Regions from separate parts of the Ureibacillus thermophilus genome, predicted to be linked through region 2. Evidence: riboswitches for the same ligand, from Rfam matches in the RefSeq annotation. Region 2 holds a riboswitch; each other region holds the start of a gene.
What was found. A riboswitch is a leader RNA that binds a small molecule or an ion and turns the genes downstream of it on or off. The one in region 2 is predicted to bind S-adenosylmethionine.
Positions count from the first base shown of each region.

Region 1: linked by a shared signal. The riboswitch ahead of metK (methionine adenosyltransferase) and the one ahead of DKZ56_RS01350 (O-acetylhomoserine aminocarboxypropyltransferase/cysteine synthase family protein) in region 2 are both predicted to bind S-adenosylmethionine.
Region 3: linked by a shared signal. The riboswitch ahead of metA (homoserine O-acetyltransferase MetA) and the one ahead of DKZ56_RS01350 (O-acetylhomoserine aminocarboxypropyltransferase/cysteine synthase family protein) in region 2 are both predicted to bind S-adenosylmethionine.

Region 1 covers NZ_CP036528.1:2,499,738-2,504,809, reverse strand. The annotation lists gene DKZ56_RS12375 (alpha/beta hydrolase family protein) at 1-638, shown strand, start outside; gene pckA (phosphoenolpyruvate carboxykinase (ATP)) at 721-2,307, opposite strand; SAM riboswitch class I at 2,550-2,664, shown strand; gene metK (methionine adenosyltransferase) at 2,883-4,079, shown strand; gene DKZ56_RS12360 (gamma carbonic anhydrase) at 4,410-4,922, opposite strand; gene DKZ56_RS12355 (alpha/beta hydrolase) at 5,040-5,072, shown strand, end outside.
Region 2 covers NZ_CP036528.1:295,035-300,106, forward strand. The annotation lists gene DKZ56_RS01340 (homoserine dehydrogenase) at 1-75, opposite strand, end outside; gene DKZ56_RS01345 (hypothetical protein) at 369-758, opposite strand; gene DKZ56_RS01350 (O-acetylhomoserine aminocarboxypropyltransferase/cysteine synthase family protein) at 1,317-2,618, opposite strand; SAM riboswitch class I at 2,728-2,831, opposite strand; gene nfsA (oxygen-insensitive NADPH nitroreductase) at 3,252-3,989, shown strand; gene DKZ56_RS01360 (hypothetical protein) at 4,533-4,955, shown strand.
Region 3 covers NZ_CP036528.1:2,072,518-2,077,589, reverse strand. The annotation lists gene DKZ56_RS10275 (hypothetical protein) at 1-1,065, shown strand, start outside; gene metA (homoserine O-acetyltransferase MetA) at 1,118-2,056, opposite strand; SAM riboswitch class I at 2,148-2,255, opposite strand; gene DKZ56_RS10265 (hypothetical protein) at 2,321-3,073, opposite strand; gene DKZ56_RS10260 (DEAD/DEAH box helicase) at 3,055-5,072, opposite strand, start outside.

The DNA of each region.
Region 1 (5,072 bases), 810 kb from region 2:
GGGGAGGATTGCAGTCGGTCGGTATGGTAAGACCTGCCCGGATTGCTCAATTTGCCTTAAATGGCTTCGTTGTTTTTGCCCCATATTACCGTGGGAACCGCGGCGGAGAAGGCCGGGATGAATTTGGGGGAGATGACCGCTTGGATGCCCTTTATGGAATTGAAATTGTAAAAACTTTTGCGAAAGTGGATAAAGTTCATCTTTTTGGATTTTCCCGAGGCGGCATGATGGCATTATGGACGGCCATTTTAAGCAAAAGTATTCGCTCCGTTGTCACTTGGTCGGGCGTATCCAATCTCACTGAACTATATTATGAAAGGGTCGACTTAAGGAGGACATTAAAGCGGCTTATTGGCGGCTCGCCTAATAAATATCCTGAAATTTATGAAGAGCGTTCCCCTATATATGAAGTGGAACGCATTCAAGCGCCGGTTCTTATTATTCATGGAACGGAAGACCAAAATGTAAGCATAGAACAATCCAAAAGATTAGAAAAGGCGTTGAAAGAGGCGGGAAAAGAAGTGGAAACATGGTATATGTCGGGGCTTGCCCATCATTTTCCGCCAAATCTTAATCGAGAAACGGTGCAATCTATTTGCAAGTGGATGAAAGATAAGGGAAGTGAAAAAAGTTTTTGACTTTCAGAAGCTCTTTTCAATCTTTTTAAGAGATAAAAAAAGGGGGTGTCCACTTTTCAGACGCCCCCTTTTTTATTAAAGATTAAACCAATGGTCCACCTTTTTTCAAAATTTCTTCTGAAACATTATCGAACTTTTTGAAGTTTTCTTTGAAAAGATTTGCCAAATAACGGGCTTTTTCATCGTATGCTTCTTTATCTTCCCAAGCATCGCGTGGATCTAGCACTTCACTAGGCACTCCGTCAATTTTTGTTGGGATGTGTAATCCGAAAAATGCATCTTGTTTTGTTTCCACATCGTTTAATTTGCCTTCAATAGCAGCGCGTACCATTGCACGAGTGTAAGAAAGTTTCATACGGCTTCCAACACCGTATTCGCCGCCAGTCCAACCAGTGTTCACCAAGAATACTTGCACATCATGCTTGTCGATTTTCTCGCCTAGCATTTCAGCATATCTTGTTGCTGGAAGCGGAAGGAAAGGCGAACCAAAGCACGTTGAGAATACAGGTTCTGGTGAAGTAACACCGCGTTCTGTACCCGCTAATTTAGAAGTAAATCCGCTTAAGAAATGGTACATTGCTTGTTCTTTCGTCAATTTGCTGATTGGAGGAAGCACTCCAAAAGCATCTGCAGTTAAGAAGATTATTGTTTTTGGATGACCAGCTATCGATGGTATTGCAATATTATCAATAAAATGAATTGGATAAGCAGCTCGCGTATTTTCAGTTAACGTATTGTCATCATAATCAGGAACGCGCGTATCTGGGTTGATTACAACGTTTTCCAATACAGTTCCAAATCGAATGGCATTGTAAATTTCTGGTTCTTTTTCAGCAGATAAATTAATAGTTTTTGCATAGCATCCGCCTTCGATGTTGAATACACCGTTGTCTGACCAACCGTGTTCATCATCACCAATCAATTTACGGTCGCTGTCTGCAGAAAGAGTTGTTTTACCAGTACCGGATAAACCGAAGAATAATGCTACATCGCCATCTTCGCCAACATTAGCAGAGCAGTGCATAGAAAGAATTCCTTTTTCAGGCAATAGATAGTTCATAATGCTGAAGATGGATTTTTTCATTTCGCCAGCATATTCTGTACCGCCGATTAGAATGATTTTCTTTTCAAAAGAAATGATGATAAATGCTTCTGAGTTTGTTCCATCAACAGATGGGTCAGCTTTAAAACCAGGAGCAGATACAATTGTAAATTCAGCTTGATGAGAAGCTAATTCTTCTTTTGTTGGACGGATGAATAATTGATGGCAGAATAGATTATGCCAAGCGTATTCATTGACAACCTGAATTGACAATTGCGATTCTTTATCAGCTCCGGCAAAGCCTTTAAATACGAATAGCTCATCTTTTTCTTTTAAGTAATTCAAAACTTTCAAATACAAGTTATCAAATACTTCAGAAGAAATCGGGCGGTTCACATTACCCCAATCGATTTTATCTTTTATGCTTTCTTCTTCCACAATAAATTTATCTTTTGGGGAACGGCCTGTATATTTCCCAGTCTCAGCAACAATTGCGCCGTCTACAGTGAGTCTTGCTTCACCGCGAATCACTGCTTTTTCAATTAATTGAGGCACAGACAATTGGTTGCTTATGTTCTTACCTTTTAATAATTCCTTCAGTTCATTTGCAACTTCTACTGAATTCATCGATTAAATACCATCCTTTTTTTATTTTTAGGGAAATTAGCTTTAATTTATATATAATACAAAAATTAGTATAACACATTAGATGGAATAATCTATACTAATTCGAAAATTTATTTATGAAATTTTTTGACATCTCTTGCCTATTATTGCAAGAAAATGGAAGAAATATGCACTATAAGTGAATAAAGAAAAAATATTTGACATAATAGTATAGATTACGTAACATGTTGGATGAACGGATACTCTTATCCAGAGCTGGTGGAGGGTTAAGGCCCTATGAAACCCGGCAACCTGCATTATCTATATAATAATGCGTGGTGCTAACCTGATGCAAGGGATTACCTTGAACGATAAGAGTGAAAGGTAGAGATTTTAGTTCCTTTCCTCATGACAGATGTGGATAGGAACTTTTTTTATTCGAATTTTAAAATGAAATGATTCAAGCTAAAATAGATTAGCAAGTTTACCTTTCATTATCCTCGTAATGTTCCTTACGGGCGAAAGTCAAAAAAGGATCATGGATAATGAGTACCGTATCATAAGAGTTTTGTCTCAACAATTTAGGAGGAAAATGAATGTCAAATCGTCGACTATTTACATCAGAAAGCGTAACAGAAGGGCATCCGGATAAAGTTTGCGACCAAATTTCAGATGCCATATTAGATGCCATACTCGCAGAAGATCCAAATGCAAGGGTTGCTTGCGAAGCGATTGCGACGACAGGATTGGTTCTTGTAACGGGAGAAATTACAACAACAACATATGTAGATATCCAAACCATCGTTCGTGATACTGTCGCAGAAATTGGCTATACGCGAGGCAAATATGGCTTCGATGCGGAAAACTTGGCGGTGCTCACAGCGATTGGTGAACAATCCCCTGATATTGCGGAAGGGGTGGACCGAGCATTAGAAGCCCGAGAAGGATTGATGACAGATGAGGAAATAGAGGCAATTGGCGCTGGGGACCAAGGGCTAATCTTTGGATTTGCGTGCAATGAAACGCCTGAACTCATGCCGCTGCCTATTAGTTTGGCCCATCAATTGGCTAGAAGATTAACGGAAGTCCGCAAATCAAAAGAAATTCCTTATTTGCGTCCAGACGGAAAAACGCAAGTAACGGTTGAATATGATGAAAACAACGTTCCTCGCCGCATTGATACGATTGTCATCTCTACACAACATGATGAAGGCGTCAGTCAAGAACAAATTAAAGAAGATATTATGGAAAAAGTTATTAAAGCCATTATTCCTTCTGAATTATTAGATGGAGATACAAAATACTTCATCAATCCAACTGGCCGCTTCGTCATCGGTGGACCAAAAGGAGATGCAGGATTAACAGGCCGCAAAATTATTGTTGATACTTACGGAGGCTATGCCCGCCACGGAGGAGGAGCATTTTCTGGAAAAGACCCAACAAAAGTGGACCGCTCTGCTGCCTATGCCGCTCGTTATGTAGCGAAAAATATCGTTGCTTCAGGGCTTGCTGACCGTGTGGAAGTTCAAATTGCTTATGCCATTGGCGTTGCCCGTCCAGTGTCTATTTCCATCGACACTTTTGGAACAGGCAAAGTGAGCGAAAGCCAGCTTGTTGAATGGGTGGAAGAGCTATTTGATTTGCGTCCTGCCGGAATCATCAAAATGCTTGATTTGCGTAGACCAATTTATAAACAAACAGCTGCTTATGGTCATTTTGGCCGCACAGACATCGATTTGCCATGGGAAAGAACGGACGTGGCAGAAAAATTGCGTCAAAAAGCGGGGCTATAAAATAAATAAGAAGAGGCTAGGACAAAAGATAAAAAACACCATTTTCTCACGGGAGAAAATGGTGTTTTTTTGATAATTGAAGAAAATTGATTTCCGTTCCGGGGACGCTTTCCGCATGCCCGGCTAGACTCTCCTCTGAGTCATTCCTTCGCTCCTTCAGGGTCTCGAGAGGGCTCGTCGCAGGAAAGCTTTGAAATTACTTCCTTGAACTTGCTCCCCTTTGCGACTAAGCGTGCGAGACAGGAATTCGCCCCGCCACTCCAATCAATTTTTTACAAAAAATCTTTTTGCAGTTCATTCACTTTATTCGTTATGTCCCAGCCTCTTTTATTATTTTTTCAAAGATTGATAGTATTTTCCTTTTTGAACATATTCGTTGATAATGCGGTCCATATCTTTCCGTTCCGCTTCCGTCACATTCCGGACGACTTTTGCAGGATTTCCCATTGCTACGGAATGAGGCGGAATTTTTTTGCCGGGAGGGACTAAGCTTCCAGCGGCAACAAGGGCTCCTTCCCCAATTTCTGCACCATCTAAAATAATCGCACCCATACCGATTAAAGCCCGTTTGCGAATAATGCAGCTATGTAAAGTCACTTGATGACCAACAATAACTTCATCTTCAATAATGAGAGGGTTATTTGGACTTTGATGCAGGCAGCTTAAATCTTGAATGCTGCAGCGTTTTCCAATGATTGTTGGTGCAACGTCTCCACGGATGACCGTGCCAAACCAGACGGTCGTATCTTCGCCGATTGTCACATCTCCAGTTATGGTTACATGGTCTGCAATAAATACAGATGGATGAATGTTTGGTTCTTTATCGTGGTAAGGATAAATCATCGCAAAGCTCCCCATTTCTAATGTATTATTTATGTATATTTATCCTAACAAATCAGAAAATCTTTGAAAATACACTACAGCATCTATAGAAGTTTTGCTAGATATAGGAGGAACACTATGTGGAAGTGGGAAACCGATGAACAGCCAAAA
Region 2 (5,072 bases):
TTTTTCGTTCAATATATGGTAAATGCCTTGACCGACTGTGCCAAATCCTAAAATGGCCGCCTTGATTGTTGCCATTTTCTTTCGCCTCCATCTTTCTTTCAATTGAAATTTTTGTTAATAAGCAAGCGAGTGCAAAATCTTTATATTACACAAACACTCAATTTGTAGTGTTTAAAAAATAATAAAATTCTATATTTTTTGAAACATACAGAAATTTTAACGTATATACAAAAGAAACTCAAGGGGATTCTACCCAAGATGGACAATTGTTTTCTGTGGAAAGGCATACAACTATTATAATATAGCAAATGAATTCAATTTTGAAATAAAAATAGCCAGTACGAACATTGTACTGACCAGTCATTTCTTTATGATGCCTGTTTGAATAATACATGCCGATATTGATTTAAAATTTTTCTCATTAATTTCTCCTCTTCTTTAGAAAAGGCAGGCACTGCATAAGGTCTAAGGATTAATTGGAACTCTCCATATTTTAAATACCACTCATTTGCCGGCTTTGAAATATGCTGTTCTCCAAATTCTTTATAAGCTTCATAAACTTCTTTTACAACATAATCATGAGTTAACATGGAATACGATTCTTCTCTATAAGGATTCGATCCAAAAACATTTTCCCAGCATCTTTTAACAACTTCAAGCAAATGCTGCAATGCCTTTGCGTTCACAAAAGTGTTTGTTTCATTTAATTCATATATAATATAAGCCGCAAAATTTTGAGCGCTATAGACCTTGCTCATTGAACCAGCTCCTTTATTAATTAAAGAGGGAAAGCCTTTCATCAGGCTTTCCATTTATTTTAGGGGGGATCTCAATACGATGGAATCTAATCATCCTCTTATTATTAATATATATCATTTAATCACTAATTTCAAGTATCCTAATTAATTTACTTGGTTTTATTTTAAAAAGGGGATGGGTTATAAAAAAACAATCATTACTGCTAAATGACGGGTCAGCAATTAGAATAAGAAAGCATGTGAATTGTACTCGAATGGGAATACAATTCACACATTATAAATGTTTTGTGAACAACCAAATAAATCCGTGAAGAGGCGTCTCCATGCTGCGAATGGGCAGCTTGTATTTACTTTATTCATCCATTGCGAATGGGCAATGGTTGCGGCAAACCGTTTTCTTTTAAATCTGCTGCAAATGAGCAGCTATTTCATAACTAAATTTTACTTGCTGCAAATGGGCAGCCGGGAATATTATATCCGCTCAAATGAGAACGGGAAGCACTTGAAAAAACTCCGATTCTATATATTTAACAAAGAGAGGGGCTTTGTAATCCACTTTTACGCGTTTTTCACGCCGAATTCAGCTGCTGCTTTGGCTAAAGCTTGATCTAAATCTGCAATGATATCGTCCACATTTTCTAAACCGATGGATAAGCGGATAAGCTCTTCTCCTACACCGGCAATTTTCAATTCTTCAGCAGTTAATTGTTGGTGAGTAGTGGAAGCTGGATGAATAATCAAGGATCTTGCATCTCCAACGTTTGCAACGTGAGAGAACAATTTTACATTGTCAATAACAACGCTTCCTGCTTCACGGCCACCTTTAATACCGAATGTCACCATAGAACCATAACCGTTTTTCAAATATTTTTTCGCTAAATGGTGAGATTCGAATGATTCATCTCCTGGATAATTCACGTATTCCACATATGGGTGGTTTTTCAAAAATGCCACTACTTTTTCTGCATTTTCACTGTGTCTTGGATAGCGGAGGTGAAGAGTTTCCAATCCTTGAAGGAAACTGAATGCCGCATCCGGTCCTAAAGTTGGGCCAAGATCGCGCAATAATTGGACGCGCATTTTTGTTGCAAAAGCTGCACCGGCTGTATCGATGCCGTAACGAATGCCATGATATGTGTGGTCAGGCTCTGTGAAACCAGGGAATCGACCTTGTGTCCAGTCGAATTTTCCTGCATCTACCACAACGCCACCGATTGTTGTACCGTGGCCGCCAATCCATTTTGTTGCTGAATGGATAACAACATCTGCTCCAAAATCAATTGGATTGCATCCATATGGAGATGGGAACGTATTGTCGATGATTAATGGAATGCCATGTTCATGGGCAATTGCTGCTACTGCTTCAATATCTAAAATATTTAAGCTAGGATTTCCTACTACTTCTGCATAGATTGCTTTTGTTTTGTCCGTAATTGCTTTGCGGAAGTTTTCCGGATCTCTTTCATCTACAAATGTTGTTGTAATGCCCCAACGAGGTAATGTGTTAGCAAATAAGTTATATGTTCCGCCATACAATGATCCAGCAGAGACAATTTCATCTCCCGCATTGGCGATATTTAAAATGGAGAAGGCAACTGCCGCCTGACCGGAAGATAGAGCAACAGCTGCAGAGCCCCCTTCTAGCAAGGCAACACGCTTTTCAAACACATCGACTGTCGGGTTCATGATGCGGGAATAAATGTTTCCGGCTTCTTCAAGGGCAAATAATTTTCGTGCATGTTCTGTGTTTTTGAAGGCATAAGCCGTCGTGCGATAAATCGGAACGGCAATTGCACCTGTTACTGGATCAGGTTGTTGACCACCGTGAAGTAATAGCGTTTCTGGTTTGAATTCGGACATGATATTTCCTCCTAAACATAAATTTGATGGAAGGTTTCGAGAAGGCATGGAAGATAAAACAAAAACCCTCTTCATATAAGAAGAGGGCTTTGTACACGTACATTTCCTCCTCTTATCTTTCAGACAAACGTCTGTAGGATTTAGCACCTTTGCAATTTCTTGCAGGTTGCCGGGCATCTTTGGGCCTAGTCCCTCCGCCTCTCTTGATAAGAGTATGATTGATTTTCCATCGTTGGATTAACTATAAAACATAGTATCCCACTCTGTCAACCACTTTTTGAAAATTTTAAAACTTCTTTATTTTTTTGAGTATAATAGAACAAAATTGATTTTTCCATAAATGAAGAGAAAAAAATGTTCATTCCCCCCCAAAATATCTTCTTGTAAAGACTGTGCCGAAAAAGCGATTCTCTTCATTTTCCTCTGTAATATGCCTTCACAACAAAAGATTTCATCCAATTCGGAATGCCGATGATAAACCGAGCCTACCTTCTTGTCCTATTATGAATGGATAGGCGTTCTTTAATTCAAATTTTTGTCATTGGCTAAAAAGTATAATATGATACCTTTAGGAAGAGAAACATCGCTTTAAAGAGCGATCTTCAACTTAACCAGTACATAAAAGGGGTGTAAATGTTGAACGTAAAAGAATTATTGCGTAGTCATACATCTGTACGCAAATATACAGGAGAAGAAATACCAAAAGAAAAAATTATTGATCTAATTCAAACGGCACAAATGGCTGCTTCTTCCCATTTTGTACAAGCCTATAGTGTAATTTTGGTGACAGATGAAGAAAAGAAACAAAAACTCGGAGAACTTTCCAAAAATGAATTTCAATTTCAAACAGCCGGGGCTGCTTTGTTATTCTGTGTCGACTTTAAACGATTAGAAGTAGCTGGGAAAAAACACGGTGTCGATATTACAGTGGATACGGCGGAAAATGTCTTAGTGGGTGTTGCGGATGTGGCGATTTTTGCGCAAAACTTTGTCGTTGCGGCAGAATCTGAAGGCTACGGCATTTGTTATATCGGCGGCGCAAGAAACAATCCAAAAGAAATCAGCGAATTATTTAACCTTCCAGAACACGTCTTCCCGCTCTTTGCAATGACAATCGGGAAACCAACAAAACGAAATGAAACAAAACCAAGACTCCCAGTGGAAGCCGTATTGCATGAAAATGAATATGATGCTGAAAAATATGATGAGCTTTTAGATAAATACGATGCGATTATGGAAAACTATTATGCATCCAGAAGCTCCAATCAAAAAGTATCCAATTGGACGAAGCAAATGGCGGATTTCCTCAGTGAACAACGCCGTCCATTCATCAAAGAATTTTTAGCGTCCAAAGGATTCACTTGGAAATAATCATAAAGAGGCTGGGACATAAACCAAAAATTATAGGGGTAGCTGAAAGAGTTTTGATAAAAAATTGAACTAACGAAAAATTGATTGGAGTGACGGGGCGAGCTCCTGTCGCGCACGCTTAGTCGCAAAGCAAAGCTTTCCTGCGACGAGCCCTCTCGAGACCACGAGGAGCGAAGGAATGACTCAGAGGAGGCTAGCCGGGCCCCGCGGAAAGCGTTCCCGGAACGGAAATCAATTTTTAATAACATATCAAAAAAACATCATTTTCTCTTTGGAGAAAGTGATGTTTTTTTAGATTTGTCAAAACTCTTTATTTTTTCTCTTAAACTTCTATAATGCCCAATCCAATAAAACTAAAAATGTATAAAGATAAATAATAAGGTCTACAGCTATCTCCATTATAGAACTATTTTCACATTTAAACTGATTAAATATTCCTATTTCGCTCCTTAATCCTTTTTTTCAAACATCTGGCATATTAAAATAAAATAAATTGGTCAGTTTTTCCAAATTAATCATGATGCCGCGAAGGGAAGAGAAATGATGAGACAACATAAACAAGTCGCTTTATCCCTCGAACGCCAACATCTTAAACATATAAGAAGTTATTACCGGACAATTGCTGAAATTAACCTATGCTTAGGAAATATCCATCGAAGCATTGAACATAAAATTGATAAGCAAAAATACCAGTATGCTACAGAATATGTGAATCAATATATTTCCTACACAACCGTTTGGAATATCAAATTTGTATATAATCTGGAGAATCCTGAAGTAGCACTCCTTCAACTGTTCCATTTAGAATATATATTCGAACATGAACCAAAAAATCGTTTTACCATGGAACGCAAGCAATTACAAGAACAAAAGAAGCAATTCTCAAAAGTCAATCCCTACAAAGAAGAACAAATGCAGTCAAGAAAACAAGAAATGCTCAATTATATTAAGCAGCGTTCAGAGTAATCTTCCAAAATGATCAACAATTAAAGGGGCGTCTGAAAAGTTGAGACGTCCCCTTTGCGGCTTTAGCTAGAGTTTTTGCCGCAGATAAATTGCGACGAGGAGGCGCGTTTTGTAACC
Region 3 (5,072 bases), 1.2 Mb from region 2:
ATTTTAATGATGGTGATTTCCTGGTTCTTCTGGCCATCCCCTGCTGTTGCGCTGCTTGGAGCGGTGTTATTGCCTGTTGCGATACGAGCTGGACTTCCTGCTCTTGGCGTGGCAATGGCGATGAACTTATTCGGGCATGGGATTGCGCTATCTGGCGATTTTATCATTCAAGGCGCACCGAAATTGACGGCTGATGCAGCAGGACTCCCTGTTAGCGATGTCATTTCTGCTAGCGTTCCTCTTGTCATCGTGATGGGCGTTGTGACAACTTTTACAGCATTTTTCTTGCTCAGAAGGGATTTGAAACGGGGAACTATTGAGATGGTTGGCGGTTTTGATGGTGGCCAAGAAGACGAAGAGGAAGTGGAAGCACATCTCTTAACGAAAAATCAAAAACGATTTTTTGCTATTTTAATACCGATTACCTTCTTATTAAATGTAGTCGCGATGGCGATTTTTGATTTAACCGGCGGGGATGCAACGGCGCTCATTGGCGGAACAACCCTTGTACTTCTGCTGCTCCTATCCATGTTTGCCCATAAAAATGCAGGACTTGAAAAAACGACAAGTTACTTAATTCAAGGATTCCAATTTGGTTTTAAAGTGTTTGGACCAGTGATTCCAATCGCCGCTTTCTTCTATTTAGGAGATTCAGGATTCACACAAATCATCGGCGACTATTTGCCTGAAACATCCCAAGGCATCATCAACGATTTAGGGGGCGCTTTGGCAGCCGTTGTGCCAATGACAGCGGAAGTTGCGGCAGTAACCGTTGCTGGTGTCGGCGCTATTACCGGATTAGATGGGTCCGGATTTTCGGGCATTTCATTAGTCGGCTCCATTGCCAATCTATTTGGAACAGTCATTGGCGATGGAACTGCAACGCTTACGGCCCTTGGGCAAATTGCAGCGATTTATGTCGGCGGGGGAACGCTTGTACCATGGGCGTTAATTCCGGCTGCTGCCATCTGTAACGTAAGTCCGTTTGAATTGGCGAGACGAAATTTAGTTCCTGTTGTAATCGGACTCGTTGTAACTACGATTGTGGCAATGTTTTTCATCTAAAAATAAGAGCTGTAAAAATTCTTCCGAAATAGAAGAATTTTTACAGCTCTGTTTAAATTTCGAAATTAATGGCATCTTCCACATAGTGCCAATCGTACGGCGTTTCTTGGTAAACGTAGTAGTTTAACCAGTTGTAGAATAATAAGTGGGCATGGGCGCGCCAATAATTTTTTGGCTGTTTTGTTGGGTCGTTGTCAGGGAAATAATTTTCTGGTATGTCGACCGGCAAACCTTTCTTTATGTCACGCTCATATTCTTCTGCAAGGGTTGTGGCATCATATTCCAAGTGACCGGTAATCATAATGTGTTTATTGTCTTTTGATTGAATGATAAAAGGCCCAACTTCTTCAGAATAACTTAATAATTTTAAATCCGGATGCTGCTCGATTTCCTCGATGGAAACAGATGTATATCGTGAATGAGGCGCCACAAATTCATCGTTGAAACCACGAACTAAATCGTTCGTTAAGTCCGTAATTGTATGGGAATAAATGCCGGAACATTTTTTCGGCAATTCAAACTTGCCAATGCCAAAATGGTAATACAAAGCCGCCTGTGCAGCCCAACAGATATAAATGATTGATGTGACATTCACTTTCGCCCAGTCTAAAATTTCAGTCAATTCTTTCCAATAGTTGACTTCTTCAAATTCCATGCGTTCCACAGGCGCCCCTGTGATGACCATTCCATCAAAACGGCGGTGTTTAATTTTATCAAATGTTTTATAAAACAACTCTAAATGGCTTTTTGATACATTTTTTGATTCATATGTAGCAGTATTTAAAAAGGTTACATTCGTTTGCAGCGGCGTATTTCCAAGCAAGCGCAGCAATTGAAGTTCCGCTTTTTCTTTCTCAGGCATTAAATTCAACACTAAAATGTTTAATGGCCGAATGTCCTGCGATAATGCGCGGTCCTCTTCCATGACGAAAATTTTTTCATTTCTTAATATTTCTCCAGCTGGTAAATTTTTAGGAATATTAATTGGCATTCCCTTGTCCCCCATTTCTAAATAATCTGAAATAAAAAACCCTCTCATTCCAGCAATGAGAATGAGAGGGTACAAATATTTCATGCACACTCTCTTATCTCCCAAGGTTACACCTTGCTGGAATTAGCACCTTTCTAACATCCGTTAGAGGTTGCTGAAGTTTCATTGGGCCAAGTCCCTCCACTTCTCTTGATAAGAAAGTATTAATTCCATATAAAATTAAGAATATCCTAACATATCCAATAGAGAAATGCAATATTCGAGCTATTTGATTTCACTCTGAAATTTCTCGAACCACTCCAACTTTTCCTTCTCAAATATTTCTTTTTCTAAAAATTCATCCCAATTATTTAATAACGTATTCCACACCCGAGGAAAAAATTCCTTCTTTTCATTGTTCCAAATAATCAGTTCAATGCATGGAACATCATTAATTTGCACCTTTTCCAATGATAAAATGGATTTGATTTCCTGCTCACTTTCGTCCATTGAATCCAAGTACATTTTTTGTATTTCATTTATGAAAAACTCTTGATTCAATGTTTCCTCTTCATTTTTCATATAGCGGTATAATTGGTCTGGAAAATCATCATAATCCAATACTTCTTCTATATCTCCATGGAAAATGTTGGAATGGGTTGGGCTATATAACAACTCCACCGTCACAGGATCTAATTCTTCTTCAAAGACTCCCTGGGCAAATTGTTGCTTCCCTTTTTCGGTCAATTGATAAACCTTGTTTTCCCTTGCCAGCAACCCATTTTTTTGCATTTTCCGCATCAAATCTTCTATAAATAAAGGCTCCACCAATAAAATGTCGCTCAGTTCTTCCGCGTTTTCAAAAGTGGATTTTTGAAATGAAAACAGCAAAATTTTCATTAAAATATCCATCGTCTTTTTTTCGATGGGCTGATAGGTGATTTCATACGTATGCATAGGAAGACACCAAATATCCGTATGAACAATCGTTCCCTTCATTTCTTTTTCTAATTGTTGTTTTAATTGTTGGAGTTCCATGTCGCAGGCTCCTTCGTAATTGTTCGTATTCCTTGCAGGGCTTTCACAACCTCATATAAGCGCTGATACATCTCTCTCGTTTCTTTCTTTTTCGGACGTTTTGTAAACATTTCAGAGCTGCCGACGATCATCAGCAATTCCCGCGCTCGGGATAAAGCGACGTTTAAACGGCGATAGTCTTTGGCAAAGCCGATTTCCCCATGTTGGTTATTGCGTACCATACTTAATAAAATGACATCCATTTCCATTCCTTGGAACTTATCGACTGAACCTGTGCGAATATGCAAATGAGGCAAATTCAGTTCTTCAACTAATTGATTCACCCGGTTAACCTGTTCTCTATAGAAGCTGATTACACCCACAGATTTTAACGCTTCTTTCTCAAATTGCCCATTTTCTTTCCCTTTTGCCGTTGCATCGTTTAAGTCTATCAATAATTCCTTAATGATTTCTAGTTCTGAAGTATTGAATAAGCTGGAACCTTCTTGCATCCGTTCTTCAAAATAAAACGGCTCATTTGGGATGTCAAACCATAGCAAATGTTCATGTCGTTTTACAAAGTGGCCTTCCAGTCGATGGTCTCTTACTTCATCAGAGTTTGTGAGGCCGCATTGCAAAGATTCATTTCCATTTTGATAGAAAGGTGCAATCGTTTGCATAATTTTTTCATGCATGCGGTATTGAATGCCAAGCATTTTCTTATTGGTGCTTGGCAAGTTTTTATAAAGGCGTTCAAATAAAGATTCTTCCAACAGTTTTTCCAGCTCTCGTTTTTCTTCAAAACCATCCATATTTTTCAAGATTTCTTCCAGCGTTTCTTCAAAGGTATCGTCGCCAATTAAAGGCGGCAGTTGATGATGGTCGCCGACAAGGATGATTTTCTTTCCTTTTAACATTGGAAGCAAAAGTTCAGGAGGTGTGGCTTTTGACACTTCATCAATAATGACTACATCAAAAATCGGATAGTTGTCCATAAACTCTTTATTGGCAGAGGCAACGCAGGTTGTACCAATGACATTCGCGTGTTTGACGTAAAGTTTTCGAATTTCTTCTAAATCCTGTTCTGTTGCTCGGTTTAATAAAGAGAACCATTCTTTTTGGATTTCCTTTGTAATTGGCAGCCGCTTGATTTGGCGTTCGTATTTTTCAATTTCAAGGTAGCAGTTCTTTATTTTTTTATTCGTCTCTTCCAATTCCAATTCTGGGGTTCGTTTTAAGATTTTCTGAAATTCTTCTGCTTTTCGTTCCATCGCAATTCCTTGACGATGCAGCGATTTAATTTCCTTTTCCAAAGTTTCTACTAATGCTTGTTGATGGGAAAGTTCCCGTTCGTTTTCATCGATTTCTTTTTTCAGTCGAGCTTTTTGTGTTTCAAAAACTTGAAGGTTTTCTTGTTGTTTCTCAAGATGATAGAGTTTTTCTTGCAATGAATGGATTACTGCTTGAAGTTCATCAACGGATGGAATAAAATCAGCTTTTTCGATTTGCAGCTCGTCCAGTTCTTTTTCATATTGCAAAAGAGTTTGCTCTAGGTGATTTCTTTTTTGTTCTAATGTTTGAATTTGGCCTTCATTGATGCCGATGCTTTCTAAATATTGATCATAAACAGCTTTTTTTAATTTGTTGAAAACAAGTCTTGATTCATCCGCTAAAGATTGATATTGATGCAATAGTTCATTGACAAACAGCCGTCTTAAAAATAGCCCTCGAATGGAAGGAATGCCATTTTGCCGATTGATTTTTTGCTGTTTGAAAGCAAGGGCAAGTTTATTCAAAAACTCATTCACTTCATGTAGGGAATAATGGTGGTGCGGCGGCAATGAAACGGGTTCAATGGGAATTCTCAATGTTTTCTGGTTGTATTCAATGGCTTTTTCAATCCGTTCAGAAATTTGGATGGCCGGTTTCAATTCCAATATTTGCTGATGGAGTTTTTCCATGTCCAAAAGCAGCTGGTTGATGGCAAATTTTCTCCGGATTCCATAGGTTTCGATAAACT